Regions from separate parts of the Pseudalkalibacillus nanhaiensis genome, predicted to be linked through region 2. Evidence: predicted binding sites of a transcription regulator. Region 2 holds the regulator's gene; each other region holds the start of a gene.
What was found. The regulator LexA, encoded in region 2, represses DNA repair genes until DNA is damaged. The targets are predictions, from matches to a motif close to CGAACATATGTTCG.

Region 1: a site for LexA is predicted at 3,383-3,396, ahead of uvrB (excinuclease ABC subunit UvrB). Genes of this name have one in related genera too.
Region 3: a site for LexA is predicted at 5,315-5,328, ahead of parE (DNA topoisomerase IV subunit B). Genes of this name have one in related genera too.

What each region holds. Positions count from the first base shown of each region.
Region 1 is NZ_CP143541.1:3,163,463-3,174,623, forward strand. Features, by position in the region: gene uvrA (excinuclease ABC subunit UvrA) at 1-1,322, opposite strand, end outside; gene uvrB (excinuclease ABC subunit UvrB) at 1,328-3,307, opposite strand; gene V1497_RS16410 (YobA family protein) at 3,559-3,945, shown strand; gene V1497_RS16415 (AIM24 family protein) at 4,006-4,704, shown strand; gene V1497_RS16420 (sulfite exporter TauE/SafE family protein) at 5,162-6,031, shown strand; gene V1497_RS16425 (DUF2198 family protein) at 6,035-6,265, opposite strand; gene V1497_RS16430 (hypothetical protein) at 6,422-6,847, opposite strand; gene V1497_RS16435 (Ig-like domain-containing protein) at 7,150-10,209, shown strand; gene V1497_RS16440 (FAD-dependent oxidoreductase) at 10,541-11,161, opposite strand, start outside.
Region 2 is NZ_CP143541.1:1,706,233-1,717,393, reverse strand. Features, by position in the region: gene V1497_RS08850 (recombinase family protein) at 1-58, opposite strand, end outside; gene V1497_RS08845 (cell division protein) at 74-382, opposite strand; gene lexA (transcriptional repressor LexA) at 542-1,159, shown strand; gene V1497_RS08835 (hypothetical protein) at 1,241-1,585, shown strand; gene V1497_RS08830 (GNAT family N-acetyltransferase) at 1,629-2,174, opposite strand; gene V1497_RS18690 (TIGR04104 family putative zinc finger protein) at 2,191-2,475, opposite strand; gene V1497_RS08820 (TerC family protein) at 3,129-3,908, shown strand; gene V1497_RS08815 (hypothetical protein) at 3,953-4,324, opposite strand; gene V1497_RS08810 (zinc-binding dehydrogenase) at 4,476-5,510, opposite strand; gene V1497_RS08805 (cell wall hydrolase) at 5,711-6,148, opposite strand; gene V1497_RS08800 (YdeI family protein) at 6,239-6,826, opposite strand; gene V1497_RS08795 (DJ-1/PfpI family protein) at 6,933-7,490, opposite strand; gene V1497_RS08790 (DUF3784 domain-containing protein) at 7,524-7,808, opposite strand; gene V1497_RS08785 (hypothetical protein) at 7,955-8,272, opposite strand; gene glnA (type I glutamate--ammonia ligase) at 8,390-9,727, opposite strand; gene V1497_RS08775 (MerR family transcriptional regulator) at 9,787-10,176, opposite strand; gene V1497_RS08770 (methionine gamma-lyase family protein) at 10,315-11,161, opposite strand, start outside.
Region 3 is NZ_CP143541.1:2,002,651-2,013,811, forward strand. Features, by position in the region: gene V1497_RS10470 (DUF3892 domain-containing protein) at 1-129, opposite strand, end outside; gene V1497_RS10475 (VOC family protein) at 224-604, opposite strand; gene parC (DNA topoisomerase IV subunit A) at 845-3,280, opposite strand; gene parE (DNA topoisomerase IV subunit B) at 3,285-5,258, opposite strand; gene V1497_RS10490 (CoA-binding protein) at 5,520-5,930, opposite strand; gene V1497_RS10495 (hypothetical protein) at 6,100-6,225, shown strand; gene V1497_RS10500 (carboxypeptidase M32) at 6,259-7,758, opposite strand; gene V1497_RS10505 (hypothetical protein) at 7,938-8,129, opposite strand; gene V1497_RS10510 (class I SAM-dependent RNA methyltransferase) at 8,177-9,328, opposite strand; RNA gene rnpB (RNase P RNA component class B) at 9,530-9,926, opposite strand; gene gpsB (cell division regulator GpsB) at 9,995-10,300, opposite strand; gene V1497_RS10525 (DUF1273 domain-containing protein) at 10,399-10,968, opposite strand.

The DNA.
Region 1 (11,161 bases), 1.5 Mb from region 2:
GCAGCGGCATCCTTTACGGACATATCTGTAATGTGCCCGATATGGTGCTCACGGATCTGGACAGCAAGTGCTTCCGGCTTCAAACGGTGTCCATCACAAGTTGGACAAGCCTTTTGCGCCATGTAGCCTTCCATTTGCTCACGGATATAATCGGAGCTTGTCTCACGATAACGTCGCTTAATATTGTTCACGACACCTTCAAAGAGGATGTTGTTCTCCCTCACTTGACCAAAGTCGTTTTCGTAGCGGAAGTACACCTTTTCCTTGCCGCTACCGTAAAGGATTTTATCCAATTTGGTTTTCGGCAGATCTTTGACTGGTACATCCATATCAATGCCGTAATGGTCACATACACTTTTCAATAACTGGGGGTAATATTGCGAGCTTTGCGGCTCCCAAGGCGCAATGGCATGCTCTTTTAAGGAGCGGTCCCAATCCGGAATGATCAGATCGAGATCGACCTCCAGCTTCGTTCCGAGTCCATCACAGCTTGAACAAGCACCAAACGGACTGTTGAATGAGAACAAACGCGGTTCAAGTTCCCCGATCGAAAAACCACAATATGGACATGCATGATGCTGACTGAAGAGAAGCTCTTCGTCCCCGATGACGTCGACAATTACTTTGCCATCAGCAATGTTCAACGCTGTTTCCAATGAATCAGCCAATCGTGTTTCGACGCCTTCCTTGACGACGATTCGGTCGACGACGATTTCGATCGAGTGCTTCTTATTCTTCTCAAGCTTGATCTCTTCACTGACATCGACGATCTCTCCGTCTACACGGACACGGACGTACCCTTCCTTTTTAATATCTTCGAGGACTTTGACATGCTCCCCTTTACGGCCACTAACGACAGGCGCAAGGATTTGGAGCTTCGTCCGTTCCGGATACTCGAGGATACGATCGACCATTTGCTGGACGGTTTGTGATGTGATCGGCACATCATGATTCGGACAAATCGGAGTACCGATCCGCGCAAACAAGAGACGTAGATAATCATAGATTTCGGTTACCGTTCCTACAGTGGAACGCGGATTTTTACTTGTCGTTTTCTGATCGATGGAGATCGCAGGGGAAAGTCCCTCGATTGAGTCCACATCCGGTTTATCCATCTGACCTAGAAATTGTCGTGCATAAGCGGAAAGGGATTCGACGTACCTGCGTTGCCCTTCCGCATAAATTGTATCGAATGCAAGAGAGGATTTCCCTGAGCCGGATAAACCGGTCATGACGACCAGCTTGTTCCGTGGAATCGTCACATCGATGCCTTTCAGGTTATGCTCTCTCGCTCCTTTTATCGTAATATTTTCATTTGGCATAGGAGTCATCCTTCCGCTTTTAACTCTAGTACGAGGTCACGAAGTTCAGCTGCTCGCTCGAAGTCGAGGTTCTTGGCTGCTTCCTTCATTTCCTTTTCCATCTTTTCAATGACTTTTTCGCGTTCTTTCTTCGTCATCTTCTCAACAGGCTTCGATTCTGTCGTACCCGGCTGGTCTTCCGCATCCACCGTAGCGCGGATCAAAGCTGGTATCGACTTCTGAATCGTTTGTGGGGTGATACCGTGCTCTTCGTTGTAGGCGATCTGCTTCTTACGACGACGTTCTGTTTCATCGAGCGCAATCTGCATCGAATTGGTGACCTTATCGGCATACATGATGACATGACCGTTTGCATTACGTGCGGCACGTCCAATCGTCTGGATAAGAGAACGCTCTGCACGGAGGAAGCCTTCTTTATCGGCATCTAAAATCGCGACAAGGGAAACCTCCGGAATGTCGAGTCCTTCACGCAGGAGGTTGATTCCGACAAGAACGTCAAACACACCTCTCCGCAAGTCCCGAATAATCTCAATCCGTTCAAGCGTCTTGATTTCCGAGTGGAGGTAACGGACCTTGATTCCATTTTCATGGAGATAATCGGTCAAATCCTCGGACATTTTCTTCGTCAATGTCGTCACGAGGACACGTTCTTTCTTCTTCACCCGTTCTTGAATTTCATCGATCAAGTCGTCAATCTGTCCTTCGATCGGTCGGACATCAATCGTTGGATCAAGTAATCCTGTCGGACGGATGATCTGTTCTGTCATCTTCGGTGAATGCTCAAGTTCATAAGGACCTGGGGTAGCCGAAACATAAACTGCCTGGCTCACTTTCTCCTCGAACTCTTCAAACCGTAAAGGACGGTTATCCTTTGCTGAAGGCAGGCGGAAACCGTGATCCACAAGTACCTGCTTCCTTGCCTGGTCCCCGTTGTACATGCCTCGAACCTGTGGAAGCGTGACGTGGGATTCGTCGACCATCAACAAGAAATCTTTCGGAAAGTAGTCGATTAACGTATATGGCGTCGAGCCCGCCGGTCGCAATGTCAGGTGTCTTGAATAGTTTTCGATCCCTGAACAGAAGCCCATTTCCTGCATCATTTCGATATCGTAACGGGTACGCTGCTCAAGACGCTGAGCTTCAAGCAGCTTGTCCTGCTCCTTCATTTCTTTCAGGCATTCTTCAAGCTCTGCCTGGATTCGTTCAATGGCAAGCTTCATCTTCTCTTCACGTGTAACGAAGTGGGAAGCCGGAAAGATGGCTACGTGCTTCCGTTCTCCGAGAATTTCCCCGGTCAGTGCATCGACCTCTGTTATGCGATCGATCTCGTCTCCGAAAAATTCGACCCGGATGCAGTGCTCATCGCGTGAAGCTGGGAAGATTTCGACCACATCACCGCGGACTCGGAATGTACCACGCGTGAAATTTACATCATTCCGCGCATATTGGATATCGACAAGATCTCGAAGGAGCTTATCCCGGTCTTTTTCCATTCCCGCTCGCAGGGAAACAACGAGTTCCTTGTATTCTTCCGGGTTACCTAAGCCGTATATACAGGAAACACTCGCAACGATGATGACATCCTTCCGTTCAAAAAGCGCAGAGGTTGCCGAGTGACGTAGCTTATCGATCTCGTCATTAATGCTCGCATCTTTTTCAATGAATGTATCGGATTGAGGGATATACGCCTCAGGCTGATAATAATCATAGTAACTGACAAAATACTCTACCGCGTTGTTCGGAAAGAGTTCCTTGAATTCACTGTATAATTGACCAGCGAGGGTTTTATTGTGGGCGATGACCAGGGTCGGTTTATTCACTTCCTTGATGACATTGGACATCGTGAAGGTCTTCCCTGTTCCTGTTGCCCCGAGTAAGGTTTGATGCCGTTTTCCAGCATTGATCCCCTCGACCAGCTCTTTGATCGCTTTCGGTTGATCCCCTTGAGGCTGGTATTTGGACACCAATTCAAACTGTTGCTCCATGCCGAGTTCCCCTCCGTTTCCATAATCTCACTATCACACATTATAGCACAGGCGAAAGATAAAATAACAAAAAAACGAACTTACATTCGTATATTAAAATCTGGAAATCAGAATGAAACGACTGCCATTCCTTTTACGTCTAAATAATAACGTGACATCCATTCCTTTTGTCTTAAGAGTTGGACATCGCTTCAACGAAAAATTCCCGTTTTTAGATGAAAGGAAACGTAATGACGAATGGGGGAAACAACATGAAAAAATGGTTCTTTGGCTCTTTGTTTATGATGATGCTCTTGCTAGCTGCTTGCGGAGGAAAAGGTGATACCGTTTCAACCCAAGTTGGCGAAGATTCGACCGACAATGAAATCTGGGAACAATCGATTACAGGTTATGTAGCAGACAAGGACGAAACGAGAATCCTTTTATTAGGAAAGATTACAAAAGAACAATTAAATACGATGAGTGTAAACGAACTTTTGGAAACAGCAAGGCCCGAGGCCTACTGGTTCAAGGTCGACAACATCGATCAATATGAAATTGGACAAAAACTGGAGGTCTGGCCGACGGGTGCGATCGCAGAGTCCTATCCTGCTCAAGGGATGGCTGGAAAAATCGAAGTTTTAGATGATGCCGAATAAAGGAAACCTTTCCTCTCTGTTGAACGTAATGATATAAAACGGAGAAATGAAGGTGATCGAATGTCCAAATATTCAATTGAAGAGTTTGTCAGAAAAACATCACAGGAGGATAAAGGGGAAGGCTTTTTCGAGCTTGAAACACCGAGAATGCTTGAGGTCAATCTCGATGGGACCGTCTGGGCAAAGATGGGCTCGATGGTCACGTACCATGGACAAATCAAATTCGTCCGTGAAGGAATTTTAGAGCACGGCATCGGAAAGATGTTCAAAAAAGCCTTCACAGGTGAAGGGGCCGCATTGATGAAAGCGGAGGGCTCTGGGAAGGTCTACCTTGCCGATCAAGGAAAGAAAATTTCCATCCTGCAATTACAGAATGACTCCATCTATGTAAATGGGAACGACCTGCTCGCGTTCGAACCATCGATCAATTGGGATATCAAGCTGATGAGGAAGATCACCGGCATGATGTCGGGGGGCTTATTCAATGTCCATTGTGAAGGTACGGGGATGATTGCGATCACCTCGCACTATGAGCCGCTCACAATCCAAGTCAAGCCTGGTAGACCGGTCATGACGGATCCGAATGCAACCGTCGCATGGTCGGGATCCCTCTCACCAGAATTCCGGACCGATGTTTCATTGAAAACATTCTTCGGTCGGGGCAGCGGTGAGTCGATCCAAATGCGCTTTGAAGGAGAAGGATTCGTCGTCGTCCAACCATTTGAAGAAGTGTACTTCCAAAATGACAGCTCCAGCTGATCTTAAAAGCGTCGTAAATGCCGCTTTATTTAGCTTGTTGTCCTCTAAAAGCTTCTTTTTAATTAAGACGGTGTCTGTGCAATGCCTCGACAGGAGTCTACGTAGTATTTCCCTTCTTCCTAAAATAGGCTAGCAAAATGGCTTATGCGATTTTGTATGAACAGGCTCTGTTATACCAGAATATTGATTGTAGCATAAAGGGGCGAGACTCCTGCGGGAAAAGCGAGCCAAGCGAGACCCCGCAATGAGCAAAGCGAATGAGGAGGCTTGCGGTTCGCCCGCGGAAAGCGAGCATCCTTTAGGCGAAAATCAACTACCAACTTAAACAGAGCCTTAAGCGGCCTCAAGCCGCTTTTTTCTTATGGGTCATTGGCTTGTTGGAAATCGTTTGTGGAATCCTGGGCTGCGATGCTGTAACATAGACAGAAGATACGCATCACCAGAGGAGCTTTTTTTAATGGATATATTCTTTTACATCATACTAGGTTTTGCAGTCGGCATTTTGTCCGGCTACTTTGGCATTGGTGGCGGATTCATCCTCACCCCAGTGCTCATGCTGATCGGTTTTTCACCGGTCGTTGCGATTACGACGAGCCTGATGTACGCCATCGGATCTTCACTATCCGGTGTTTGGGCGCATTTCAAAATGAACAATGTCGTTTGGAAAACAGCCGTTTTTCTCGGTTTAAGCGGGGTAGTCGCTACCCAATTCGCCAAACCGTTCGTTCTATGGCTTGATCGGAACAATTATGACGAAACGACGATCCCTGTCATATATGCGATCATTATTGCTTATTTCGCTTATTCTCTTTTGAAAAAGAGTGAAAAGAAAAACGTTGCCCAAATGGGGAAGCCAGGAATCGCAAAAACGTTGATCATCGGATTCATCGGCGGTCTCATGTCAGCCACCTTAGGAGTCGGTGGCGGCTTCGTCATGGTCCCTCTCATGATCTCCCTCATGGGATTTGAATCACGGAAGGCGGTCGGGACAAGCCTTGTCAGTGTCATGATGATCGTTACCGCAGGATTCATTTCGTATTCCGTTACGATTGAGATCAACTATGCACTCGGTCTTTTATTGATTGCTGGTGCCTTATTCGGTAGTCAGGTCGGAGCGAAGCTTACCTCCTACTATTCGAACGATCAAATCAAAAAATATTTCGGTCTACTCTATATCACGACATTAGTAGGAATCCTGTTCGAACTCTTCAAAATCGAGATTGCCGGCATCATCGCTTTAGGCCTTTATGTCGTAACACTCCTCTCCAAGTTCACAATCGACTTTATCTGGAGCCGAAAATCAAAAGCGTCTATCCAAGAACGATAGACGCTAGCTCCATTTCTTATCTACTTTTTTCCCAATCCGTAATGAAAAATACGATCCAACCAACACACCGACTACTCCGGCAATAATCGTCCAAAAGCTCTCAAAGTTTTTGAATAGGACGACCATGATTATGACCGCTAACGCAATCGAAACCCAGCGATTGTATGTTACCCGTGCTAAAAACGGAATGAGTATGATCGGTAAAATGATTGCACTTACTGCTTCCAATACCATCTTCACAAATTGCCTCCTACCTAGTGGCATTATCCAATGATCCATTTTTATATCAGATATGTAATAAGGACATTATACGCCTTACAACGAAATGAATTCAATGACCAAAACTTATATGTACAAGAGGTGGCATGACCAGACCTCTTGGCAATGATATTAAATATTACCATAAGCCGTTCCAGAAAACGTAACCGGTCCTGTAACTGCCGCCTGGTTCAAAGCACCTTCTGGGTTTGTTAGTTCAACGGTGATGGCATATTTCGTCTGTCCTGCTGGAACATTGATATCCACTGCTGTAAATGTGACCGTCTTATCCTCAATGACTGTAATATCAATTTCATCAGTGGTCGAATAAATCACCTGGTTGTTCCCACGTATAATCTTGAACTGGACGTTTGGACGCCCGGCAACTGCTGACCACCCCACAGTCGCTTTCAAGTCAACCTGGTTAACATTCTGAGGGATCTTGAGTCCAAACTCAGCCAATCGGATTCGAGTAGGAGCAGTCGGGATTGCACGGTTCAAATCACCATTGCTGTCAGCCGGCGCACTGAAGAAATAGTCTAGTACTCTTTTTGCCATTCTATCACCTCCACACTATAGAATATGTGAATTAATTCCAGTTTGCGTGGACAAGTGATGGAATTTACTAGATTCATATTAAATCATAGACATGTCTTAAATGGGTCCCTTATTGGACCAATTGAAATGATTCCCTCTCCCTTCCTCTCTCCCATAGTCTTATACAATCCCTTTCGTGTTTTTGAAAGTAAGTCTTTTAATAGAGAAGAAATAGCCCCTTTACAGGAGAATCGATCCTTTCTACTGAAATTCAACAACATCGGCAAACGGAAAAATAAGAATTGTAGAAAGGAGTTTTTCACATGAGAAAGATAGGTTTGACAACGCTCGTTGCATGCATGATTTTCAGTTTGTTTGCATTCCCAGGATCGGGAGCCGCACAGATAAAGAAGACATTCGAACAGCCAGAGAATCTTGGTCCAATGGTCACTTCAGTAGCCGCTATGGATAGCGCTTATGGCATCGAGGATGGACACGATGTGATGTATACCACTGTAAAAGGGGATCCTGGCGTTTTCCAGGTCGTTAATTTAGACACGTATGAGCTGCTGCGGACTTATGAATTGGAGGGTCTAGGCGGGTCCTGGACACACGTCGTCGATGGAGATGGTCATGTCTATATCGGCGGTTCTGGTAAGCTCTTTAAATATGATCCTTTTACGAAGACCGTTACAGATCTTGGAACAGTGGTACCAGGTGCCCGTGAAGTGTACGGACTTTCTGTTGATGAAAGTGGTAACGTCTATGGAGGGACTTATCCTGACGCACATGTTTTTCGTTATTCTCCTGACACAGGTAAAATGACGGATTACGGGTCTGTGAAATCTGATCAGGACTATGTACGTTCTCTCACCTACGCAAACGGCACAATCTATGCAGGCATTGGCATCAAGGGAAGCATCATGACGATTGATGCTGCCACCGGGGAAATCGGTACGTTACCTGTCCCTGATCGACCAGCATATTATGATACTGCAAACCTTAGTATGATCTGGGCCTTGGATGTCGTCGGTCACTATCTTTTTGTCCATCTATCAGATGGCAACTTCATCATTTATAACCTTGAAAATAAAGAATGGTTACCTGAAACAGTGACAGGCACAAAAGGACTTGCAATGACCCCAGCGCACGACGGGAAGACGTATTTTGTCGCAAATGGAAAGATCATGTCCTTTGACTTGAATACGGAAGCGACTGCTGAAACAAACCTTACTTACGGGTCGTATATCCGGAATGCAGGGTGGGTTACGATAAACGATCCTGAACTTCCTGGTATGTCACTCGCAACCATCAGTTTTAACGGAAGTGTCCAGCTCTTCAATTTTGAGACCAGTGTAAGAAAAACACTTGAACCAATTGTTGAGGGTCAACCTACTACCATTCAGACACTCGAAAAAGGTCCAGATGGAAAATTATACTCAAGCGGGTATATGGGAACCTACGGCGCACAATATGATCCATCGACTGATGTGCTAGAATTATTCAACCTCGGTCAGGCTGAAGGGATGACATCTCTGAACGATAAGATGTATATGGGGACTTATCCTGGTGCGAACATTTATGAATATGACACGACCAAGTCTCCAGGGGATGCTGACAATCCTCAGAAGCTTTTCAGTCTCTCTTCGGATGGTCAGGACCGCCCGTTTTCAATGACCTCAGGGGACGGAAAGGTATTTATCGGAACCATTCCTACGTATGGTGAATTAGGTGGTGCTTTGACGATCTATGATCCGAATTCAACTTCCGCTCCGTCCACGTATCGGAATGTTGTTGAGAACCAAAGTATCATCGGGCTAGCGTATCGGGACGGAAAAATTTACGGCTCTACCTCTGTTTGGGGCGGTCTAGGTATTGATCCGACAGCGGACGCGGCTAAAATGTTCGTCTGGGATGTCAATGCCGGGACGATGGTTACGGAATTTACTCCTGACCTTCCAGGAACTGTTCCATCTAAAGCAATTGGCGAGCTGTCATTCGGTCCTGACGGCTTATTATGGGGAGCATCGTACGGTACCATTTTTGCAATGGACCCTGATACCTACGAAATTGTAAAAAGTAAAGAGATCGTTGCAACCGATTGGAATTTCAATCATTATTGGCGTCCGATACATTTACGCTGGAGCGATGATGGCTTACTTTATACGACGCTTGCCGGACAAATCACAGTCATCGACCCAGAAACATTGGAACACGTACAATTGGATCGAAGTCCGCTCATGACCCTAGGTGATGACGGGAATATCTATTATGCAGATGGAGCCGATCTGAAACGGATCACCGTAAAGGATGGGCTCCCACCTCAGCAAGTAGAAATTGACGTGGACCTAGAGAATGCTAGTTTTGAAGAAGTTGTGAGTAATGGTGAAATTCCAGGATGGTCGGATAACTGGAAATCCGGTAATGCTTCCTTCCAGGTGACAGACGAACGAAGTTTTACTGGAAGCAAAAGCTTGAAGATCGTCGATACCGGGACATCTGAAACCGTAGCCGTGCTGTCTGATCCTGTTGAGGTCATACCAGGAAAAGAATATACAGCAAAAAGCCAGGTTTATCTAGAGACAGGAAGAACGATCATGATTTTACGTTTCTTTGATCAACAAGGGAAACAATTAGCTGATGAAGTTGCTTATGTTACGACAGGGAAAGGTCAATGGCAAGAAGTGATCGCGAGTGGTTATGCCCCGGAAAATGCAGCGACCGCCCGTATCTATGCTTACGTTAGTAATTATTGGACCGGCACGTCATATTTCGATGACTTCTCGTTGACCTATAAGGTTTTTGATAATGAATTGCCTGGGCTGGAGATGACTTCACCAGAAGAGGCATTGATTACAAATGACACGACTCCAGCTCTGAACTTCAAGACAGTACATGATTCATCGCTGTATTTGGAGAACGGTGGTGAACTGATCGGCCAATGGGACCTAAAAGCAAACGAAGCAACTGAGGTCACGGTAGGTCCTTTAGCAGAAGGGACACATGCGATTGTCGCATATGCCAAAACAAACGAGGGTATACCTGGGGAGGAGATTTCGATTACAGTGGTTGTCGATTTGACGGCGCCAGATGCCCCGGATGTGATTTCTCCAGATAAACCGATGAGCACGAACGATCGTACACCCGAGGTACAAGTAAAAGCCGAGGAAGGTGCGGTTATCGAAATCCTTGAAGACGGAAAGGTCATCGGAACAGGGATCGGAGCAGGAGAACAATCTGTGACAATCAAACTCCAAGAGCTTGAACAAGGAAACCACAAGCTGGTAGCCACGGCGACTGACAAAGCCGGCAACACGAGTGAGGAAAGTCCAATCCCACACATCATCATCAATAATGGAGAAGCAAACGGACACAATGAATAGAGTAGACAAAGGGGACCCAGCAACTGCTAGGTCCCCTTTCTTTGCCCCCATTTTCCTCTTTTCGTGTTTTTAGGGTAAAGAAACACCTTTTCTTTACCCTCAATTCATCATTTCTTCGGTTTCAACACTCCATATCCACCCTATGAGGTGCTCATTTCCGGTTTTCTCTGGTTTCAGCACCTCATATCCACTCTTTGAGGTGCTCATTTCCGGTTTTCTCTGATTTCAACACCTCATATCCACCCTATGAGATGCTCATTTCCAATTTTCTCTGACTTAAGCACCTCATAACCACTCTTTGAGAGGCTCATCATCTCTTGTTTTCTATGATTTAGACGGCTGAGATTTTGGGCCAGGTTAATTCCACTCCTCGCGCAATCAATTCCTTCTGGAACTGTTCCAGATGCTTGCTCATCTGCCGAATGCCTTTTGGCTGCACACCCTGATCAATACAGTAGGAAGCCAGATGACCTACTGCCTCTCCTATTCCCCACTCAACTGGATGAAGGCGATAACACCCATTCGTAATGTGGGTCGTTCCAATGTTTTTACAGGCTGGAATCAGATTTTCCATCCGAATCGGAATCAGACTTCCCAACGGAATTTGGAAAGGATAAGCGTAATGGTCGATGTAATTGTCACCACCTGTAGAAGGGTGAAGATCCAACCGATAGCAGCCAATTCCGACAGTGTCTTCAAATTCCGTCGCACACTGCTTTCCTTCCACCTCTGCAGAGATGTGTTGCTCCAGAATCGTGAACGCTGACCTGATTCGTCTCGATTCACGAATATAGGGATACATAGCCAACCCATCCTCTGTACCAACAACATCTTTCCTCAATCTTAAACCAGGATAACCATAGCCCCCGTCGGGTCGTGGTGCTTCCGTCTGCATCCAATACAATAAGGAAAGGCTTAGCTGTTTGGCGTCCTCCAGGTGCTTTACTCTCTC
Region 2 (11,161 bases):
AAGATGATGCTTGTGTTTCTTTCTCTGTACTGACTCTACAATAGATGACTGCGTTCATATATACACCTTCCTGCTATTTGGAAGCGACCTGTTTCATATCCATTTTGACTGGTATGAGGACTGTATCCCCCGGCTTCAAAGCTTCTGCCCGAACATCATTATTTCTTTCAACCCATTGGACGAACCCTTCGTTCGTATAGGTGTGGTGTTCTTTATATTTAGAGTATAACGCCCATAGGGTGTCACCTTCTTCAATTTTCACATTCATATAGTCGATGTTTTCTTCTGAATTCGCTTTCACATATGAATAACTTCCCATAATCGCAATGATGACAACCAATACGATAACAAAAGACCAACCGCCCTGTCTTCTCTTTTCCATCACAAATACCTCCGATACGAATATTTGTTCTCATTTGTTGATTTCATTGTAATAAGAACAGGCGTTCTTGTCAACCGTTTTTCTCGAACTTATGTTTGTATGTTCGCCGAACACATGGTATACTTGTTTCAACAACAGAGGAGAAATGAGGTGGACAGAATGAAATTATCACGGCGCCAACAAGACATACTCAATTACATAAAGTTTGAAGTGAAACATAAAGGATATCCCCCATCTGTCCGTGAAATCGGTGAAGCGGTCGGACTCGCTTCCAGCTCAACCGTACATGGACACTTGTCCCGTTTAGAGAAAAAAGGGCTTATCCGCCGCGATCCAACGAAACCGAGAGCAATCGAGGTCATCACAGAGGATATGGATACAACAATCCCGAAAAGCGAATCCATCAATGTACCCGTCATCGGTAAGGTAACAGCTGGTCAACCGATAACAGCCATCGAGAACATCGAAGAATATTTCCCCTTACCAGATCATATGGTCGGAGATGACAATGTATTCGCATTAGTTGTCCAAGGGGACAGTATGATTGAGGCAGGAATCTATGATGGTGACATGGTGATCGTGAAACAACAGCAATCCGCCAACAATGGAGATATTGTCGTTGCGATGACTGAAGATGACGAAGCAACCGTTAAGCGCTTCTTCAAAGAGAAGGATTATATTCGATTACAGCCAGAAAATGCTTCATTGGAACCGATCATCCTGAAGCACGTTTCCATCTTAGGTAAAGTAATCGGTGTCTACCGGACCATTCACTGATAGCAGATGTAAGACGAAAGCTTATCGAGCGATCGGTGAGCTTTTTTAATTGCAAAGGTTTTATTAAGGGAATGCAGAGAAATGAGAACAATCGAGGAATTACCTGGGGAGGATAAAATGCTAAGATACATCGGTTTAACAGTACTCGTCTTATCTATTGAAATCGGATTTCTCTATGTGCTGTCATTATACTTTGCTGCTGATTTTATGAGCACGTTGTTCATCGGGGCATCCTTATTCATTGTCATTGCTTTCATCTTAAGCTCCGACGGAGATCTGTTCACCAAATTCGCTTCTCGTCGGACCGAACAATCCAAGGGTTCTTATAAAGCGAGACGAGAAAAGTTGTCCTTGCATTTCGGACCATTACTCACCGGGTCCATCCTATGTCTTGCTACCTATTTTGTTATGTATTACGGTATATAGGAATTTAAAAAAAGCACCTGGATCCGATTATCCAGGTGCTTTTTTATCTGGCATTAATTAACCCATAATACACAAGATCTTCAAATCGACCTTCCTTTTTAACATGGTCAATTAATATACCTTCTTCTTTCATACCTACTTTCTGCATCACTCTTCCGGAAGCAGGATTGGACTTGAAGAAACGAGCGAATACTTTATGATAGTCCTTTTCGTGAAAAGCAAAATGTATCATCGCTTTTGAGGCCTCTGTAGCGAAGCCTCTTCCCCAAAATTCTTCCCCGATCCAATAAGCGATTTCACCATTATGAAAGGTTTGGTTGTTCGTCAACGCGACTGCACCGAATAATTCACCTGTACTTTTATCTGTAATCGCAAATTCATACGATCGATCAGCATTAAATTGATCCTTATGCCGTGCAATCCAAGAAAGCGCATCCTCTTTAGCGTACGGATACGGTAAGTACAATGTATTTTTATAAATATTATAATTATTGCAAAGCCTTGTAACCGCATCGGCATCAGAAGTGTTGAACATTCGTAGAACAAGTCTCTCCGTCGTTATCGTCTTCTTATGTTTATCATAGATCACCAAAATCTCCCCTTATTCAAACTTCGTATTTTATGAGGTATGGAATGAAGAATGAAATGAATATGCTGCCCAACACCACTAAAAGTAACCTGATTTCAAATGAAAAGCTGGCAAAGGCAAAACCTAAAATGAACATGGAGATGGTGAAAATTACGGCCATCAAGACTCTTGATCGGGATTTCAGATGATTTTCACTTTCACAATTCACACATGTTATTGGTTTGTACCTCCCCCAGATGTTCCTGAATATCGTTGTCCATTTGAATGAACTTCCACAGTAATCGCAATTTGGTAAACTCATGATTCCTCCAGAAATCTATAAAATATTAACATCTAACACTTACAGAAGATTATAACATCAATCATTGACACGTAATTACGCCATTCTCCAAAATGATAAATATCTCATCACATAATTTCATTTTATTTCCATATGTATCTATCAATTTTTCAACCAATAGATGATAATAGGTAGGAGAAACTAGAAAATAGTAAAGAATGGAGAGCGGTCGAGTTGAAAAAGGGGCGAATTCCAAAGTATTTGTTTTATATTCTTATAGCTGGTTTATTGTTTTGGCTGAATCCAGAGGAACTTTATCATACCCTATCCAAAAAAGACAGCGAAATTAGGAGCATCCTTTCCGATCCAACAATGAAATCTGAGATCATCAACGACAATAGCCCTATCAAAAAAATCTATTTATCAGAAGGAAAAACCTATCATATATCAACCGGGAAGGATGAATATATCGTAAAAGTCAGAACCAAAAATCATAGATCCTATTTCGATATCTATAAACTTGATCACTCTTTTACTCATTACAAAAATTAGGATGCCTAAGGGTTATAGCGTGAATTAGATCATTGAAAAGTGGTAATATAATCACAGGGTAGGAATTGAAAGTTACCGCCGTTCTTACATAATCGTTTTTGTTTTTAGAAAGGAGTCTTTTTGTGGATTCGATTTGGCTGGAATATGGTTGGACATTATTGATTTTAATTGGTTTAGAAGGATTATTATCTGCGGATAACGCTCTTGTACTTGCTGTTATTGCCAAGCATTTACCAGATGATGAAAAGGAAAAAGCGATCCGATATGGCATAATTATGGCGTTCGCCTTCCGGTTTTTAGCTCTTTTCGCCATTTCTTTCATTGCAAATGTATGGCAAATCCAAGCAATTGGGGCTGCATATCTTCTTTACTTAGGACTTAAGCACGTCATAAAGGCTCGATTTGGGAAGAAAAATGAAAACATCCATAAAGAAGAGGAAGAAGAAGCTGCCGGGAAAGGCTTCTGGCCGACAGTAGGAAAGATCGCCGTAGCAGATTTGGCTTTTGCGATCGATTCTATACTTGCTGCTGTTGCCCTAGCACTTGGCCTTCCAGATTCCCCTCTTAGAGATTTTGGCGGTATGGATGGTGGACAATTCATCGTCGTAGTACTGGGTGGGATTGCAGGACTTGTCCTGATCAAATATGCGGCAACGTGGTTCGTGCAACTTCTTGAAAAGCGCCCTGCTTTAGAAACAACAGCCTATGCGATTGTGGCATGGGTCGGAGTCAAGCTCGCTGTCATTACACTTGCGCATAAAGATATTGGGGTTCTGGACCATCATTTCCCTCATAGTACAGCTTGGACACTTATATTCTACGGAGTTCTGGTAGGGATCGCCTTACTTGGATGGTTTGCACCTTCGAACAAATCTTTTCAGGAAAACCATAGTGAATCATAATGAAGGATAATCTAAAGGAGTACCCTCTGAACATTGGGTGCTCCTTACTCATTTTCAAATATCGATTTCTGCTCTTCTGGAACAATCACAACATTCTGTATTTCAAATTTTTTGTTTGGCGTTAAGTTCAGTAGAACCATTTCACCGTTATCAAATTTCAGCAATTGATAAGTTTTATAGCTTGTCCCACCACTCATTAATCCATTAACCTTAATTAAGAGATCCTCAGTAATATGCTGATTTCGTCCTTCAGCAATAAGACGATCAACAGACCCATAATTTTCGGTTCTGACTGCTTCTTTAAATGAGAGGCCGACTTCGACAGGACCCTCTTTCTTAACATCATTCAAGAAAACGATACCGAACACAAGATTTAAACAAACGGATAAAACAATAACAATGCTTTTAAGGTTCATCAATACTCTCCCTGATTTAATTTAATGGACTCGGTTTAATAAGACATTTGCATACCTAACTTATTATACAAAAAGTGGCACATCCCTTCTAAAATCCTTCTGAAACGAAGTAAACCACCTCTATTCGAGGCGGTTTACTAAACGTTTATATTTATGGAAGTAATACGATTTTTCCCAGCTTCCCTGAATTTTTGAAATAACTTTGTGCTTCCCTGGCTTGTTCCAACGGGAATGTACGATCAATAACCGGTTTAATTTTGCCTTCTGAAATCGCGTTGAGCATCTTCTTGAAATCTTCTCTTGTTCCTAAGACGGAACCATATAAAGTGATGTGTTTTAAATACATGGTTCTAAAATCAAGCTCCGTTTTTTGACCACCTGCAGATCCAGACGTACAAAATTTCCCGCCTTTCTTCAATACTTGCAGTGAGGTTGAAAAAAGCGCATCGCCAACCACATCTAAAACAGAGTCAATTGGACCCCCGTTCACTGCCAATATTTCCTCACTAAGATTGTCAGATTTATAAGACAGGACATGGGTGGCCCCTAGTTCCTTCATTTTATCTGCTAAGGCTAAATCCCCTACGATCGCAATCACATTTGCACCGAATACTTTTGAAGCGATTTGGATGTTCAATGAACCTACCCCACCATTCGCACCGGTCACCATTACCGTTTCTCCTGGTTTAGCCTGAATTTGTTCAACCATATGCCATGCAGTCATCCCACTGACAGAGAAAACCGCACTGTCGATATAGTCAGTTAGAGGCATTTCATAACAGAGGTCTGCTGGCCAAACAACATATTCAGCATATCCTCCATCGTACTCAGATCCAATGAAAGACATGTCATCTGAAATATGTTCTTCCCCTGCCTTACCACTTGATGTAAATGGGAATAGAACGACATCCTCCCCTAACTTACTTTCATCAACTTCACTTCCTATTTTCACGACCCGACCGGTAATATCCGAACCAGGCACCCTTGGAAACTGCACACCCTCTGGTCTCCAGCCTGATTTCGTTCCTGTCCCATAGGCTCCTTCCCTCATCCAGATTTCAGTGTTATTAATCGCACAAGCCTTAATCTCAATGAGGACTTCATTGCTTTTCGGCTCAGGTATCGGTTTTTCAACGATTTCTAATTTATCAAGATCTCCATATCCCGTTACTTGAACAGCTCTCATGACAAATACGCACCTTTCATTCTTACGTTTATAAATTCATCAATGGTTAGTTTACACAATACATGGCCGTTCATCCAAATCTAATGCACAGAGGAAGTGGAACTCATAAGCCCGTTTACACAAACCACATACTCTTCCAAATGAAAAAAGGCCAATTCTTGTTAAGGAATTGGCTTTTCTCTAAAGTTTCATACATGCAATCAGACATAAACACTTGCACATGTACCAGCTGCCGGTTCATAAAAACAATGGTTTTTGTATTGACCAGCAAAAGGTTGACCAAACCAAGTGGAAGGACAAGGACCATAGGGGTTAAAATACCAGAGCGAATATTTCGCCGGGTGTTCTCTCCAATAATCCAAATTCTTTTTTGCTAATCTTTTCTCAGCAGACCTCGCTCTGTTATAAAAAACATTACCCTTTTGAACAGCTTCAAAAGAGTAGTTCCCTCCTTGCACTTGATAAATGACTTGTGGAATCGTCCTTACCTCTGTAAAATCCAAACAATCCGCATTAGCACGATTGACGATTATATTCCCAACATACAGCATACCTTGTTTACCTTCGCCTTCAGCTTCCGCTCTCATCATCCTTGCCATTAAGGCTACATCCGAATTTGTGTATTTTATTCTCGGCATTTTTTTCACCTCAGATGTATTGTATGAAAAGAGCCTAATCAACTTTCATTCTTTAGGTGGAAGTAATGATATTTTTTGTCTAAGAACCTCTTAATCATTCAAACCTTTACCATCAAGGATTTGCTGGACATATTTATCAACCCTTGCCTCTCGGGTTTTGGATTGTTTGGCTTTGGAAATATAGAGGATGTATGCTCTTTGCCGTCCTGGGGTCAATCCTTCAAAAGCTTCTTTCAAGGCAGGGAGTTCAACGAATTTGTTCTGAAGTTCTTCAGGAATTGGGTATTCGGCTTTCTTTTCTACTTTCAAACCAGCTTTTTCAATTTCAATCGCTTCAGATATATACGCTTTCAAAATCGGTTCCATATCAATGATTTCTTTCGCTTCAGTGAACCGGATCTGCCTGGCAGCCTGTACATTCTCTGTCTGTTGGACCAGAATCTGTTCGGGATCCTGCAACAAGGCCCCCTTGTGGAAAAGAAGTGCACAATAATCTTTAAACCCATGTATCAAGACGATATTTTTATCCTCGAATGTGTAACAGGGATGCATCCACTTGAAATCTTCTGTCAGCTCACAGTCCAGCACGATTCTTCTCAACTGCTCAAACTCTTCCTTCCACTTTGTCGATTTCCTAAGGAATCCATCAACCTTTCGATTCATATGCGCTTTTGTCATCAACAAACCTCCGCTTCTTTTTTCAATCAGCTGACAGTCTATGATGTGCGTTTTTTCATTAAGATCCTTTATGTACCTATACCTGTTTCGTAAGTATATCTTACGATTATCCTCTAAGCTGGTTTTTAAAATATAAGACGGTTTCTAGTTCATCTTCACGGTCTTTGAAAATTTTCATGGCTTTACCAACTGCAATACCAAACTCGACATAGGCATTCCCTTCAGCAGTAATAAGATTTTCACAAACGGTTACGTCTGCTTCACTCTTGAATCTTTCATCAAAATAATGAAGATATTCAATTCCACCAATGGATGTCGAGTATTTTCTTTCGCGTAATATTCCTGCTGCCGCAAGGAACGTTGGAGCCCCACAGATTGCAGCAATATACTTTCCTTGTTCATCAAATTTACGAATGAAATCCAAAAGACGCTCATCTTTATCAAGTGGTGCAGGATCTCCTCCAGGTATGATCAAAATGTCGTAACCTGATGGATCACACGCCTCAATCGTAAGATCAGGTTTTATCTTAAACTTACCTTGATGAGTGACTTCATCCGTTAAAGCGACCGTATCAATATCGATGTCAGACACACTTAACATGTACGACAATGGACTGATTTCCCAATCTACATAGCCTTCATACAGAAAAAACAATGCTTTCAAATGTTCATCTCCTTTGTATTTTCACTCTTATCCTCAATCCATCAGTTTCTTATTAATAAAAAGATATACAGCAGTAAGTAACAGCAACATACTTACCAGTAGCACCGTTCCTTCATTTGCATAATCCAAAATACTATTCATAATGACAATCAAACCGAGCGGAAGAAAGAATCCAGATCCGGTAATCCTGCCTAATAAAGACTTGTTTTTAATGTGTTTCTCATTAAATCCAGCAAGCAACCAGGTTTGTTTCTTTACACCGACCAAATATGAAACCACCAGAAGAAGAATTCCGATGATGAGTAATCCATAATCCATACTAAACTCTCCTTTCGTTGATAAGAATCCTCCTATTCATCTACGTATCAACGTTCGGAAAGTTCCCAACTATTCCCATTATCGATTTTTTTCTTATTTTATTTAACTACAATGGTTTCCTCGTAATGGGTTAAAAATCATCTGCATCATTGCGCACTCGCTTTTAAATGAAAACCATCCTTATAGGTTGTGACTGCGACCTTCTTTCCGTCCTTTTCAAAAATCCCTTTCGAGCCTAGCCGTTCTACTTCCTCCCACCCGAACAATTTAACGTGTTGTACGTACAATCTGTTCAGTCCTTTAAATCGATAGGAGACTCCTTTATCATCGTGTTTTTCTTCAATCTGAGAAATGATCGGGACCGGGAACTGATGGACAGAAGATTCTTTAAGGGTCCCAAACACAGTAAGAACACCAACCAGCATCACTAATCCAGTTACCACCAACGATTTTCTAACGTTCATTCGCCACCTCTATATCTACACATAATCTTTTACTTATTAAACAGAAATGGGTATTATCCTTCTTCTTAAAAAGAAAAACCCCCAGCACAGATTGTGCTGGAGGTTTTGGGCTATTTATTAATAGAGTTGAATGTATTGTTCGCGCTCCCAAGGGTGAACTTGTGTACGGAACATATCCCATTCGATTTCTTTCAGTTCAATGAAGTGTTCTGTCGCATGTTCACCAAGTGCAGAAGTCATAACTTCATTACGACGGAAAATTTCAAGTGCATCCTTCAATGTAGCTGGCAGATCACTGATACCTGCTTGTTCACGCTCAGCTTTATCCATTGCATAGATGTTGCGGTCAATTGGTTTCGGCGCTTCCATCTTGTTCTTGATTCCATCAAGACCTGCAGCAAGCATAGCCGCCATTGCGAGATATGGGTTCGCAGCTGGATCGACGCTTCGAACCTCAATACGTGTACTTACGCCACGTGATGCTGGAATACGGACAAGCGGACTACGGTTACGCATTGACCAAGCGACGTAACAAGGTGCTTCGTACCCAGGTACAAGACGCTTATAGGAGTTTACAGTCGGGTTGGTAATTGCAGTGAACGCCTCAGCATGTTTCACGACCCCTGCAAGGAATTGCATTGCTGTTTCGCTCAATTGCGTTTCGGAATTCTCATCGAAAAATGCATTCTCTTTCCCTTTGAAGAGAGACATGTTTGCGTGCATTCCAGAGCCATTTACACCGAACAATGGCTTAGGCATGAATGTTGCATGCAGGCCGTGTTTACGTGCAATCGTTTTGACCACAAGCTTGAACGTTTGGATGTTATCACAAGTTGTGACAGCATCAGCATATTTGAAATCAATTTCGTGTTGTCCAGGAGCAACCTCATGGTGAGAAGCTTCAATTTCAAAGCCCATGTCCTCAAGCTCCAACACGATGTCACGGCGGCAATTTTCACCAAGATCCGTCGGTGCAAGGTCGAAATAACCACCTTTGTCGTTCAATTCAAGTGTTGGTTCACCTTTTTCATCATTCTTGAACAAGAAGAATTCCGGTTCAGGACCGATGTTGAAATCTGTGAAGCCGAGCTCTTCCATTTCCTTGAGAATACGCTTCAAATTCGCACGAGGATCACCCTCGAATGGTGTACCATCAGGATTATAAATGTCGCAAATCAAGCGTGCTACTTTCCCTTTTTCAGATGTCCAAGGGAAGACGACGAACGTGTCAAGATCCGGATAGAGGTACATATCGGATTCTTCAATACGTACAAATCCTTCGATAGAAGATCCATCAAACATCATCTTGTTGTCAAGCGCCTTTTCAAGCTGACTCGTCGGAATTTCAACGTTTTTGATCGTTCCTAGTAAATCAGTGAACTGCAAACGGATGAATCGTACATTTTCTTCTTTTACCATTTTAAAGATTTGGTCTTTTGAATACTTCGAACCCATGAATTGTTGCCTCCCTAAATTATTTGAATAAATCATGACTACCTATGTTCAACTTTGCCTCAATTGAAAAAACGTGATAGTTCACCTTGTATGAGTGAAGTTTTACCGAAGCGTCCAGCCTGATAGAGTTCTTTTTTGAGATATTTGTGGATTTCGCCTTCGGTTGGTTCTGTCTTGTATACAGGGTCTTTCCCATGCATACCTTTTTCTTTCATTTCAAAAACTTCACGAATACCTGCAAGGTTAACGCCACGTTCAAGAAGAGACTTGATTTCAAGCAATCGATCGACATCATTGAACGAAAACAGTCGCCGGTTTCCTTCAGATCGAGCAGGCATAATCAACCCATGCTCTTCGTAATACCGGATCTGTCGTGCTGTCAATTCTGTCAGTTGCTTTACAATCCCTATGGGAAATAGAGGCATATTTCTTCTTATGTGATCTCCCATATCTGTCCCTCCTCTCTTGATTACCAACATTATATGCTAATGTTAGCTTTTGTGTCAAACATATGTAAGAAAACCTAACATCATTTTTTGACCAAAAGAAAAAGAGAGTGGATTCAGACACTCTCTTTAGTTAATACCCTATAAATTCAGTTTTAAACCGCTCTTTGCCAGTTCTTTCACCGCTTCTTTTACAGCGATTTTCACATGCGCATACGTGAGCCCGCCTTGAACATAAGCCTCATAAGGTGTACGGATCGGACCATCAGCAGACAATTCGATGCTTGATCCTTGCACGAATGTACCTGCAGCCATGATGACATCATCCTCATACCCTGGCATGTAGCTGGGATGAGGTACGACATGCGCATTGACTGGGGAGGCTTTTTGGATCGATTGACAGAATCGCACCATATAATCAGAATCATGGAATTTGACCGATTGGACGAGATCAGTCCGTTGTGCATCCCATTTTGGTGTTGTTTCAAATCCGAGATCCTCCAATAAAGCAGCCGTGAACACTGCTCCTTTAAGAGATTGGCTGACAACATGAGGAGCCAGGAAAAAGCCTTGATACATGTCCAATAACGTATCTAGGGATGCCCCTGCTTCTTTACCTAATCCTGGAGAAGTCAATCGAAATGCACAAAGCTCAACAAGGTCTTCCCGTCCAGCGATGTATCCACCGATCTTGGCTAGACCTCCACCAGGATTTTTGATCAGGGATCCTGCAATCAAATCTGCACCTACTTGGGTGGGCTCTTCGATTTCGACAAACTCACCGTAACAATTATCTACGAATACGATGACATCCGGTTTAATCTCTTTTACAAAAATGATCGCTTCTTTTATTTGTTCGATGGTAAACGATGGGCGATCGGAGTAGCCTTTAGACCGTTGGATCCCGATCATTTTCGTACGCTCATGGATGTTGCGGCTGATCGCTTCAAAATCCATCTGTCCTTCTTGAGTAAGATCGACCGCCTGG
Region 3 (11,161 bases), 300 kb from region 2:
TTCAATTCTTTCTTCGTCAACTTCTTGAATGGCCTCAGGATAAGATAATTCTCTACCCGAGCTTGTTTTGAACATTTGTATATTTCCGTTCTCATCTTTCCTCACTGCAGCAAACCGTTCTTTATCCATAGAATCACCCTCCATGACCTTAGTTTTATCGAGATTCCAGTTAATATTCAAAAAAAAAAGAAGGGACCTAATTGAAGGTCCCTCGATTGGCGTATTATTCCTGGTTTGAAATCAATGCAAGAACAGCACCTTCCGGATCTTGAATCACACAGAAGCGGTTCGGACCCATTGTCCTTGGTCCGTCCAGCACCCTTCCGCCTAGTTCCTCGCACTTTGTTACACTCTGATCGATATTTTCCACATTTACGTACATCAACCACTGTGGTGGCAGATTCGCATTTGATCCTCTTGCATGGCAAATACCTGCAATCGTCTCTTCACTGTCTTTAGAAGGCTTTATTTCGAAATCATCATAATCACCCATAGGATGATTTTTTGACGTCCAACCGACAACCTCCGAATAAAAATCCTTGATTTTCTCAGCATCTTTTACGGTCAAATCCTGCCAAACAATCTTTCCAAATTCAGCGTCCATAGGGACCTCCTACCATTTTATAATGAGCTTATAATCATTACACAAATTTTCTATCGTTTCCTTCTGTTTTTAATCCCCGAGGAGACAGCGATAAGAAAAATCAGAAAGAAGAATACACCTACTCCGGTCAATATCGAAAATAAGTCCATATGGCTCCCTCCTTATTTACGGTTTATCTATATTCTACCAGTTTTGAACATAAAGAAGGCTACCAAATTAGTTGGCAGCCTTTCTTTGAGGTTAACTTTCTTCTTCTTTTTCCATTTTCCACACTTCTGTGACGGGCCCTTCAGTCGTTACATCAATCATAAATGAACCATTGTTGTATCGGTCTGCAGGTCGTAATAGAGCAGGATCGACTGTTTCTTCTTTTCCTTTATCCGATTTCATCGTTACAAGATCATTATCATCGACAGGCAGGACTTTAACGACTCGATGCGGATTATTCTTCAATTCTCTAAGCATCACGACCCCTCGTTTTGCCCGTGTTGTCTTTTCAAATTCATTTTTCAAGCGCATTTTCTTCACGGCGCCACGATTCGTGACCAATATCATATGGGCTTCTGTATGCTTTTCTTTGACAAAGCCACTGACAACATAGTCTCCATCTTTCAAGTTGATGGCTTTTACCCCTGCAGCTCGCTGGCCGACAATGCTGATTTCCTCTTCATCATACCAGAGACCATAGCCATTCCTTGTGGTAAGGAAAACTTCTTTCTTACCGTCTGTAATATATACATCAACAAGTTCATCTTCAGCTTTCAACTTAAGGGCGACGAGCGGTTTAGAATACCGTTGTGCTTTATAGTTCGAAAGCTCCGTTCGCTTTACCATTCCATTCTTGGTGAAGAATAACAAATATTCGTCTGATTTGAATTCCTCGATGATCATCGCATCCACAATGAATTCATCCCTGTCGATGGAAACGATGTTCGTCACATGCTGACCAGCATCCTTCCATCTGATATCAGGAAGCTCATGGACAGGGATGTACAAATAATTCCCTTTATTCGTGAAAATCAATAACGTATTGGTTGTGTTTGCATGGAATGCCTCTAAAACCCTGTCTGTCTCCTTCATCCCAGGTGGCTCTCCATTTGAAGCGGAATACGAACGAGGACTTGTCCGCTTCACATAACCCTCTTTTGTTACGGATACGACGACATCCTCAGAAGGAATCATGACTTCAAGGTTGATCTTGATTTCGGATATCTCTGCTTCAATCACAGAACGCCGTTCGTCAGCATATTTCTTCTTTACTCTTGCTAGTTCCTTTTTGATGACTGTAAGGAGTTTTCGCTCACTGTTCAAGATCGCAAGGAGCTCTTGAATTCGTTTCTGAAGTTCTTCCGCTTCCTCTTCCAACGTCTTGATATCCGTATTCGTCAGACGATAAAGCTGCAAGGTGACGATTGCTTCAGCTTGAGGTTCTGTGAACTCAAACTGACTGATAAGGTTGTTTTTCGCATCTTTCTTGTCTTTTGATGCACGGATCGTTGCAATAACTTCGTCCAAGATCGATATCGCCTTAATCAAGCCTTCAACAACGTGCTGCCGATCCTGTGCTTTCTTCAGCTCATAGTTCGAGCGGTTCGTGACAACCTCTCTTTGATGCTGGATATATGCATCCATCAGTTGTTTCAAGCCCATCAATTGCGGCGTGCGATTATGGATTGCAACCATATTAAAGTTATAGGAAATCTGTAAGTCTGTATTTTTGAACAAGAAATTAAGAACACCTTGTGCATCTGCGTCCTTTTTCAACTCAACGACAATTCGGAGACCGGTACGGTCCGTTTCGTCACGAACTTCTGAGATACCATCGACTTTTTTATCAATGCGAAGCTCGTCCATCCGCTTTACGAGATTCGCTTTGTTCACTTCATATGGAATTTCAGTAATGACAATCTGTTGGCGTCCACCACGAAGCTCTTGTATCTCTGTTTTCGCCCGGACGACAATCTTACCTTTCCCGGTCTTATAAGCCTGCTTGATCCCATCTAGTCCTTGAATGATACCACCTGTCGGGAAGTCCGGTCCTTTGATGACCGTCATCAGCTCCTCGATGGAGCATTCAGGGTTATCAATTTGCATCGTAACCGCATCAATGACTTCACCCAAATGATGAGGTGGTATTTCCGTCGCATAACCAGAAGAGATGCCCGTCGAACCATTTACCAACAAGCTAGGAAACAAAGCGGGCAGGACAACAGGCTCTTCCTGGGTATCATCAAAGTTCGGTGTGAAATCAACCGTATTTTTCTCGATATCCTTTAGCAATTCAGAAGCAATCGGAGAAAGTCTCGCTTCAGTATAACGCATTGCTGCTGGAGGATCTCCATCAATGCTTCCGTTGTTTCCGTGCATTTCAACGAGGACATTCCGCACTTTCCATTCTTGACTTAGACGGACCATTGCATCATAAACCGAGGTATCACCATGTGGGTGATAGTTACCAATAACATTACCAACCGTCTTTGCTGATTTACGGTATGGTTTATCAGCTACATTTCCATCCTGATACATCGCATAAAGAATACGTCGCTGTACAGGCTTCAATCCATCACGCGCATCTGGAAGGGCACGTTCTTGAATGATGTATTTACTGTATCGACCAAATCGGTCGCCAATGATATCTTCTAAAGGTAAATCTAGATATTTTTCTGCGTTCGCCAAAACTTTACTCCCCCTCAACTACAGCCAAGTTCTCGTTTTCTAAGATGTTCGTTTCTTCATCCAGTCCGAAAGCGACATTCGATTCAATCCATTTACGTCGAGGTTCAACTTTGTCACCCATCAGTACCGATACTCGACGTTCTGCTCTTGCAATGTCTTCGATCTTAACACGAATGAGTGTACGAGTTTCCGGGTTCATTGTGGTTTCCCATAACTGATCGGCATTCATCTCACCAAGACCTTTGTAACGTTGAATCGTATATCCTTTACCGACTTTTTTGATGGCTTTTTTGAGGCCGTCTTCATCCCATGCATATTCAACGATTTCTTTCTTGCCTTTTCCTTTGCTGATCTTATAAAGCGGAGGAAGGGCGATGTACACTTTACCCGCTTCAATCATCGGTTTCATGTAACGATAGAAGAAGGTAAGCAACAATACTTGGATATGCGAGCCGTCTGTATCGGCATCTGTCATGATGACGACTTTATCATAATTGGAGTCTTTAATCGTGAAATCCGCGCCCACACCTGCTCCTATGGCATGTATGATCGTGTTGATTTCCTCATTCTTGAAAATGTCTGCAAGTTTGGCTTTTTCAGTATTGATTACCTTTCCTCGAAGGGGAAGGATCGCTTGGAATCGTCGATCACGCCCCTGTTTAGCGGAGCCACCTGCCGAATCACCCTCAACGAGATATAGTTCGTTCTTATTCGCATTCCTCGAAGAAGCCGGGGTCAGCTTTCCGCTCAACATCGATTCCTTTCGGTTCTTTTTCTTTCCGTTTCGTGCATCCTCACGCGCTTTCCTCGCAGCTTCCCGTGCTTGTGATGCTTTTACCGCTTTACGGACGAGCATTTCACTCACTTTCGGATTTTCTTCCAGGAAGTAGTTAAGCTGCTCCGATACCACTGCATCGACAGAAGATCGGGCATCACTCGTACCCAGCTTGCTCTTCGTTTGTCCTTCGAATTGGAGTTTCTCTTCTGGTATCCTTACCGAAACAATCGCCGTAAGACCTTCTCGAATGTCGGATCCATCCAGATTTTTATCTTTTTCTTTCAAGAGTCCTGTCTTACGTGCATATTCATTGAATACACGTGTCATTGCCGTTTTGGAACCTGATTCATGGGTGCCTCCATCCCTTGTTCGGACGTTATTGACAAAGGACAGCATATTCTCTGAATAGCCATCGTTGAATTGGAAGGCAAATTCAACTTCAATTGCATTTTGATAACCCTGGAAAGACACGACAGGGTGTAACGTATCCTTTTCCTCATTCAAGTAATGGACGAACGCTTCAACCCCTGTTTCATATTGGAATATGGTCTTCTCGTTATCATTATCGCGTAGATCCTCAAGCTCGATTTTCATGCCTTTAAGCAGGAAAGCTGCTTCACGAAGACGTTCACTCAATGTTTCAAAGTTGAATGTCGTCGTCGAAAAAATCGTCGGATCTGGCTTGAAATGGACAATTGTGCCCGTCTTTTTTGTCGTACCCACTTTTTCTAAAGTAGAAGCGGGCTTCCCACCATTTACGAAACGCTGGTTATATATGATTCCATCTCGATGGATGGTTACTTCCAACCATTCAGAAAGGGCATTCACGACGGATGAACCGACGCCGTGAAGTCCTCCACTCGTCTTATAGCCACCTTGTCCGAATTTCCCACCGGCGTGCAAGACGGTGAAGATAACCTCAGGTGTTGGTTTCCCTGTCTTATGGATACCGGTTGGCATACCTCGCCCTTCATCCACCACACTGATGCTGTTATCTTTATGTATTTTGACAGTGATGGCATTTCCATAACCCGCTAATGCTTCATCCACTGCATTGTCTACAATTTCATATACGAGATGATGTAATCCTCGACTATCTGTACTACCGATATACATACCAGGTCGTTTGCGGACAGCCTCTAGACCCTCCAACACCTGAATGGCATCATCATTATATGATAGCTGTTCTTTTGTAGCCAAAACCCTCGTGCCCCTTTCAAAAACTCAGACAATCCATTTTTTAATTGTATATTATCAGAACATTTGTTCACATACAATGTTTACTTGTTACAATGTTCATGATTCGTGTGCATTATACTCTCTCTTTTGAACAACTCACAATGAATCATTATATCATACGCACATGTTCCACTTTCTTCATTTTATCATTCGTTTTGCCCGAATGGATTGCTTTTCATTCATAAAGACGAAAGAACCACCCTTTTCCAGGTGGTTCTTGCATCACATAGAAGCATGTTCAACTTTGATGCAACGATCCATAATGACTGTGGTATCCGTGCTAGACAGAATTTCTGCTGCTTGTTCATTCTGAATCCCTAATTGTGCCCAAAAAACATCTGGATTCACTTCTTTTGCTTCCTCAGCAACCTTAGGCAGTTCTTCACTTCGTCGGAACACATTTACAATATCGATCGGTCCTTCAACATCCTTAAGAGATGGATAGGCTTTCATTCCCATCGACTCTTCAATCGTCGGATTCACTGGGATGATCTCATAGCCATTATCCTTCATATACTTGGACACTTGATAGGAGGTCCGATTTGGTTTATCAGATAAACCTACCACAGCAATCCGTTTCTTTGTTTTCAAGATATGACGAATTGTTTCTTGTTCTGGATTTTCAAAAGCCATAATCAACACTCCCCTAAATGGTTATTGTTATCCATACCTTTTCACGAAACCGATGATTTAAAACATTTCAATGTCACGAAGAAAGAAGTAGTCTCATTTTTCTCCTAGCTACATATATTGTAATTAAGAAAATATGTTGCACAAAGGCAAAAAGGAGAGAAGCTTACTTATGTCTAATCATATTAAGAAAAAACTTTCATACTATACTTGTTTGTTGAATTGGCTATCCATCATTGATGAAAAGGAAAAAGATGAAATACTAAAGAAGATCCAGAAGAGAAATCCCCACTTGTAACCAAATAAAAGGTGGGGATTTTTCTTTATGATTTTATTTGATCTTATAGACATCCCGATACTTATCTGATAGGTAGCGGATAAGATGCTCAGCGTTCAATCCTTCTCCTGTCACATCTTTGATAATTTCAATCGGCTTTTTCATCTTTCCGTGTTGGTGGACATTTTCAGTCAACCATTGCTTGATCGGAAGCAGGTTACCGTCCTTCAATTTCTGATCAAAATCCGGTAAATCCTTCAGCATCGCATTCTTTAATTGAGCAGCATAGATATATCCGAGAGCGTAAGAAGGGAAATATCCGAAATCGCCACCTGACCAATGGATATCCTGGAGCACACCTTCAGCATCATTTTTTGGTCGTATGCCAAGGTACTCATTCATTTTTTCATTCCATACTTCAGGAAGATCCTTCACTTGAATCTGATTGCTGAACAATCCCTTTTCAATCTCGTAACGGATGATGATGTGTAGCGGATATGTCATTTCATCTGCTTCAATCCGGATCAAGGATGGTCCAGCGACATTGATTGCACGATAAAAATCATCGATTGAAACGTTGTCGAACTGTCCATTTGCATAAGATTTGAATGCATCATAATTGTTTTCCCAGAAAGCGTAATTACGTCCGACGAAATTCTCCCAGAATAGCGATTGTGACTCATGTATGCCCATGGAGGTTCCCGTACATAGTAGCGTCCCGATTAAATCATCACTTATATTTTGTTCATATAAAGCGTGACCGCCTTCATGGATGGTTCCGAATACAGCTGTCCTGAAATCCGACTCATCATATTTTGTTGTAACACGGACATCGCCAGGGTTCAGACCGATTGCAAATGGATGGCTTGTTTCGTCCAGTCGCCCGGCCTTGAAGTCATAACCCATCTGATCGAGCACATGCATACTGAATGCTTGTTGTTTACTTGCTGGGAATGATTCAAACAAAAAGGAAGTTTCAGGTTGATGCTTTGATTCTACAACTTCCTTTACGAGTGGAACGATGGCTTCACGAAGCTGATTGAATACTCGATCGATCGTATCAACAGTCACCCCAGGTTCATAAAGATCGAGAAGAGTATTATAAGGATGGCCTTCATACCCCCAATAGTTCACGAATTTCTTTTTATAATCGACCAGCTTTTCAAGGTATGGTTGAAGCATCGAGAAGTCAGAATTGGCCTTCGCTTCCTCCCATACGTTCTCAGCTTTGGATTGTGTAATGATATACTCTTTGTATTCTTCCTCAGGAATTTTCCTGTTACGCTCATATTCTTCATTTGCTTCTTCAACGGCACGTTTGGTGATCACATTTAAATTCGTGTGGACGGATTCCTCACGAAGATGATCCAAACAATCTTTCATCTCTTCTGATGTAGAAAGCTTGAATACTTCTGAAGATAGCATCCCGATGACTTCTGAACGTTGTTCGACACCTTTCTTCGGTGCTCCAGTTCGCAAATCCCAGATCATTAATCCGATTGCTTCATTGTAACTTGTAATCCGCTGTGTCAGGTCCTGAAATTTCTGTTCCATCTTATTTGCTGTCGTATTCGTCAATTCATCCAACCCCTTTTATCTTCTATCAAAATAAAATTGACCCATCCTACTAATTAGACGAAATCTTGATTTATCCTCTTTTTTTATGTACGGTACGTGAAATTTAAAGAAAAAAGGTGCCTGTATTCTCTTTTAGGAGACTCAGACACCAACGTTTATTGAAGATGATGTAATTTCGAATATCGGCTCATGTCGGGATGATGCCCTGCCTCAAATGCGATCGCCTCGTTCAATTGATGCTGGATGCTTTCGCAAGAGGTGGAATAGCACTGGTGTTTGGCATCGATCTGTTGTAGTGCTTGCATCGCTTTCGTCACACGTTCGATATCTGAATAACGTTCATACATCGATTTACCACCCTTTCTCTCTCTAGTATGGGTGGTTTCGTTACGTGTTAAACCTCAACATGCTTTCTTGTCGGTTTTTTGCCGAAGTATTGATAATAATGACACTTCAAATCGCCATTATAGAGCTTTCTTTTCTTGGATGCTTTCTTTCCGTATAAGGATTCGAAGCCTTCGTGTGAGGTAAGGATATAAAGTGACCAAGTATCCAGAGCCCCGAACACTTGTCCCAGCTCACTGTATAGCTTCTCGACATAATCCCTTTCATTCAACCGTTCTCCATAAGGCGGATTTCCAACGACATATCCATACTGTTGTTTTGTACGGAAATCCTTCATTTGCATCTGCTTGAAGGAAATATCACCTTCTAGGCCAGCTTCATTCGCATTGTTTTCTGACAGTTCGATCATCTTATGGTCGATATCTGCTCCCATGATTTCGACAGGCTTGTCAAAATCAGCCAAATCATGTGCTTCCTCCACAGCTTGATACCATAATTTCTTATCAAGCCATGTCCAATTTTCTGAAGCGAATTCCCTGTTAAGGCCTGGCGCGATATTCTTGGCAATCATTGCAGCCTCAATCGGTATCGTACCTGAACCACAAAACGGGTCGAAGAAAGGTCGATCCGGACGCCAATTCGTCAACTGAATCAACGCTGCTGCAAGCGTTTCTTTCAACGGCGCTTCATTATGCAAATAACGATATCCCCGTTTGTGGAGTCCTTCGCCACTCGTATCGATCGTCAACGTTGCGATATCTTTATGTAAAGCGACCTCTACACGGTAAAACGCACCGTTCTCAGGTAACCATCCTTTTACGCCATACGTTTCTTTCATGTTTTCAACGATTGCTTTCTTCACAATAGCTTGACAGTCTGATACACTGAACAGCTTTGATTTAACAGAACGTCCGATGACCGGGAACTCGGCATCCTCCGGCAGGAAATCCCCCCACGGAAGTGCTTTCGTCTTTTCGAAAAGCTCCTCAAAGGAAAGCGCCTTGAATGAGCCCACTTTCAATTTGATACGATCTGCTGTACGGAGCCATAGATTAAGCCTCGGAATGGCCCGTTCATCTGCTTCTACGATGATCTTCCCGTTCTCTACGCTTACTCGTTCATATCCAAGTGCCTTTACTTCATTCGCGACAATCGATTCCAAACCCATTGCTGCCGTCGCAATCAAGGTAATCGGTTTCATTAGTTATAGACTCCCATCTGTTTTGTGCTCGTTTCCATTATACCCGAATGGGTGAAAAATGCTTCAAAGAGAAGCAAGATGTGTAAAACAAGATACGCTCTCAATCCTTTCATGAAGAGATTCAACACCACTATGTAAGAAATGAGAGAGCGTATCAGACAAAATAAAAAAAGCCCTGTTAAATGGGCTTTCGGTCATCCGCTTTGTAAGCCATGTTCTGTTCCCAGTACTCATGCAAAGCAAAAGCTTCTCGTACGTGGGCGGTAATCATCTATCTCCGGATGTGATTCAACATCCGCCCTTCTCTTCGTTCAATTCCTCCGAGAAGACTCCCCTACCAAAATTTGGGTTTCTCGCTCGCGGGGTTTACCTCGTTCCACTCCTCCAGTTTCCTGAAGGACTTCGTCACTGTGGCACTTTCAAGGTATTCACACCCTATCGGATCGACGTAGGTGTTTTCCCTGCCGTTACTCCAGTCCAAAACCAGAGTACCCTAACTTATGAATTCATTAGGCACGAACACTACAGTCATCACAGACTGTGCGAGCATGGACTTTCCTCTATACTTCTCTAGGAAGTACAGCGATTACCCAAGCGATATGACCACTGAGTCAAATTCCATTATACAGAACCTTCTTCAGCTTTTCAATGTAAATAATATCCAGATCAATCGTACAGTTTACTTCCGAATACGTGTTTTTCAAGATTGGATAGCCTTTTCAGGATATCGTAATTAGTGATCCCTGCTCCGTTCCCTTGCGTTTTGGTCTGTTCTCCGGAACGTTGTACTTCCTTTCGAAGCTTAACATTCTCCTCGTTCAATCGATCGATTTCTTTATGGAATTGCTCATAGTCCTTAATGATGACATCAAGGAATTGATCGACTTCATCCTGGTCATAGCCACGGAAGCTCACCTTGAAATCCTTTTCCAAAATTTCTTTAGTAGTCAAATTGATTCTCTTATTATCCATTATTATCGCCACCCCGTCATAGCATTCTAAAATTGCATATCATCGACTGACATCCTATCCAACATTATACCAATTTTATAAAATTATTCATCTGTTGATTAGGTTGCCCAATCTGTTTCATTTGATTTCAATTCTTCAATGTAATCATTCACGTCAAGAAAAGAAATGGATAGTATAGGGTATTCGTTACCGTACTCTTGATATTTGTGCGCCGTATTCAAATAATATTCAGGCGATCCCGACTGTTCAGGATCATAGAACACAAGCATAGCATCGGTCTTTTCAATGATGAATCGGTTACACGCCTGGAATTGACCAGGGTTCTCATATGGACGTTTTGAAACGGTCTCTACAAAATCTGCCTGATTGATGATTTGATGGAAATATTCCTGTGTCGGTTCTTTCCATCTGCTTTCTTGATCCTCAAAAGGCAGCAGGACTGCTAAACGAATTACAGGATAGTGCTCTTTCAATTCTAGAACAGCATCTCCGGTCCATAACTCGACACCAGGCTGCCCGGAAATGACAACCCATTCCAGCCCCTCTTCAATCAGTTGGGTAAGACGGTTCTTCATCACACCCTTTATGTAAGGTACCGCTTCGTGCTTATTCGAAAATATGCCTAGTTCATGTGCTTTATACCCTGTTACGGCTATAACTTTAATCATGTGAAGTCTCCTCTCAGGAGGAAGATTGCCTTATCGCTGAATTACTGTAAGACAGCTCCACCTTCTGCACTTTCGGACTCTATCCTAGTGTATCATAAATTCAACTTCAAAATTTGTTGAAAACCGACGCTTTGTTAAATTCATTAACCGTTTTTCAATTTGCAGTTGATCAGCATAAAAAAAGCTGTCGAAA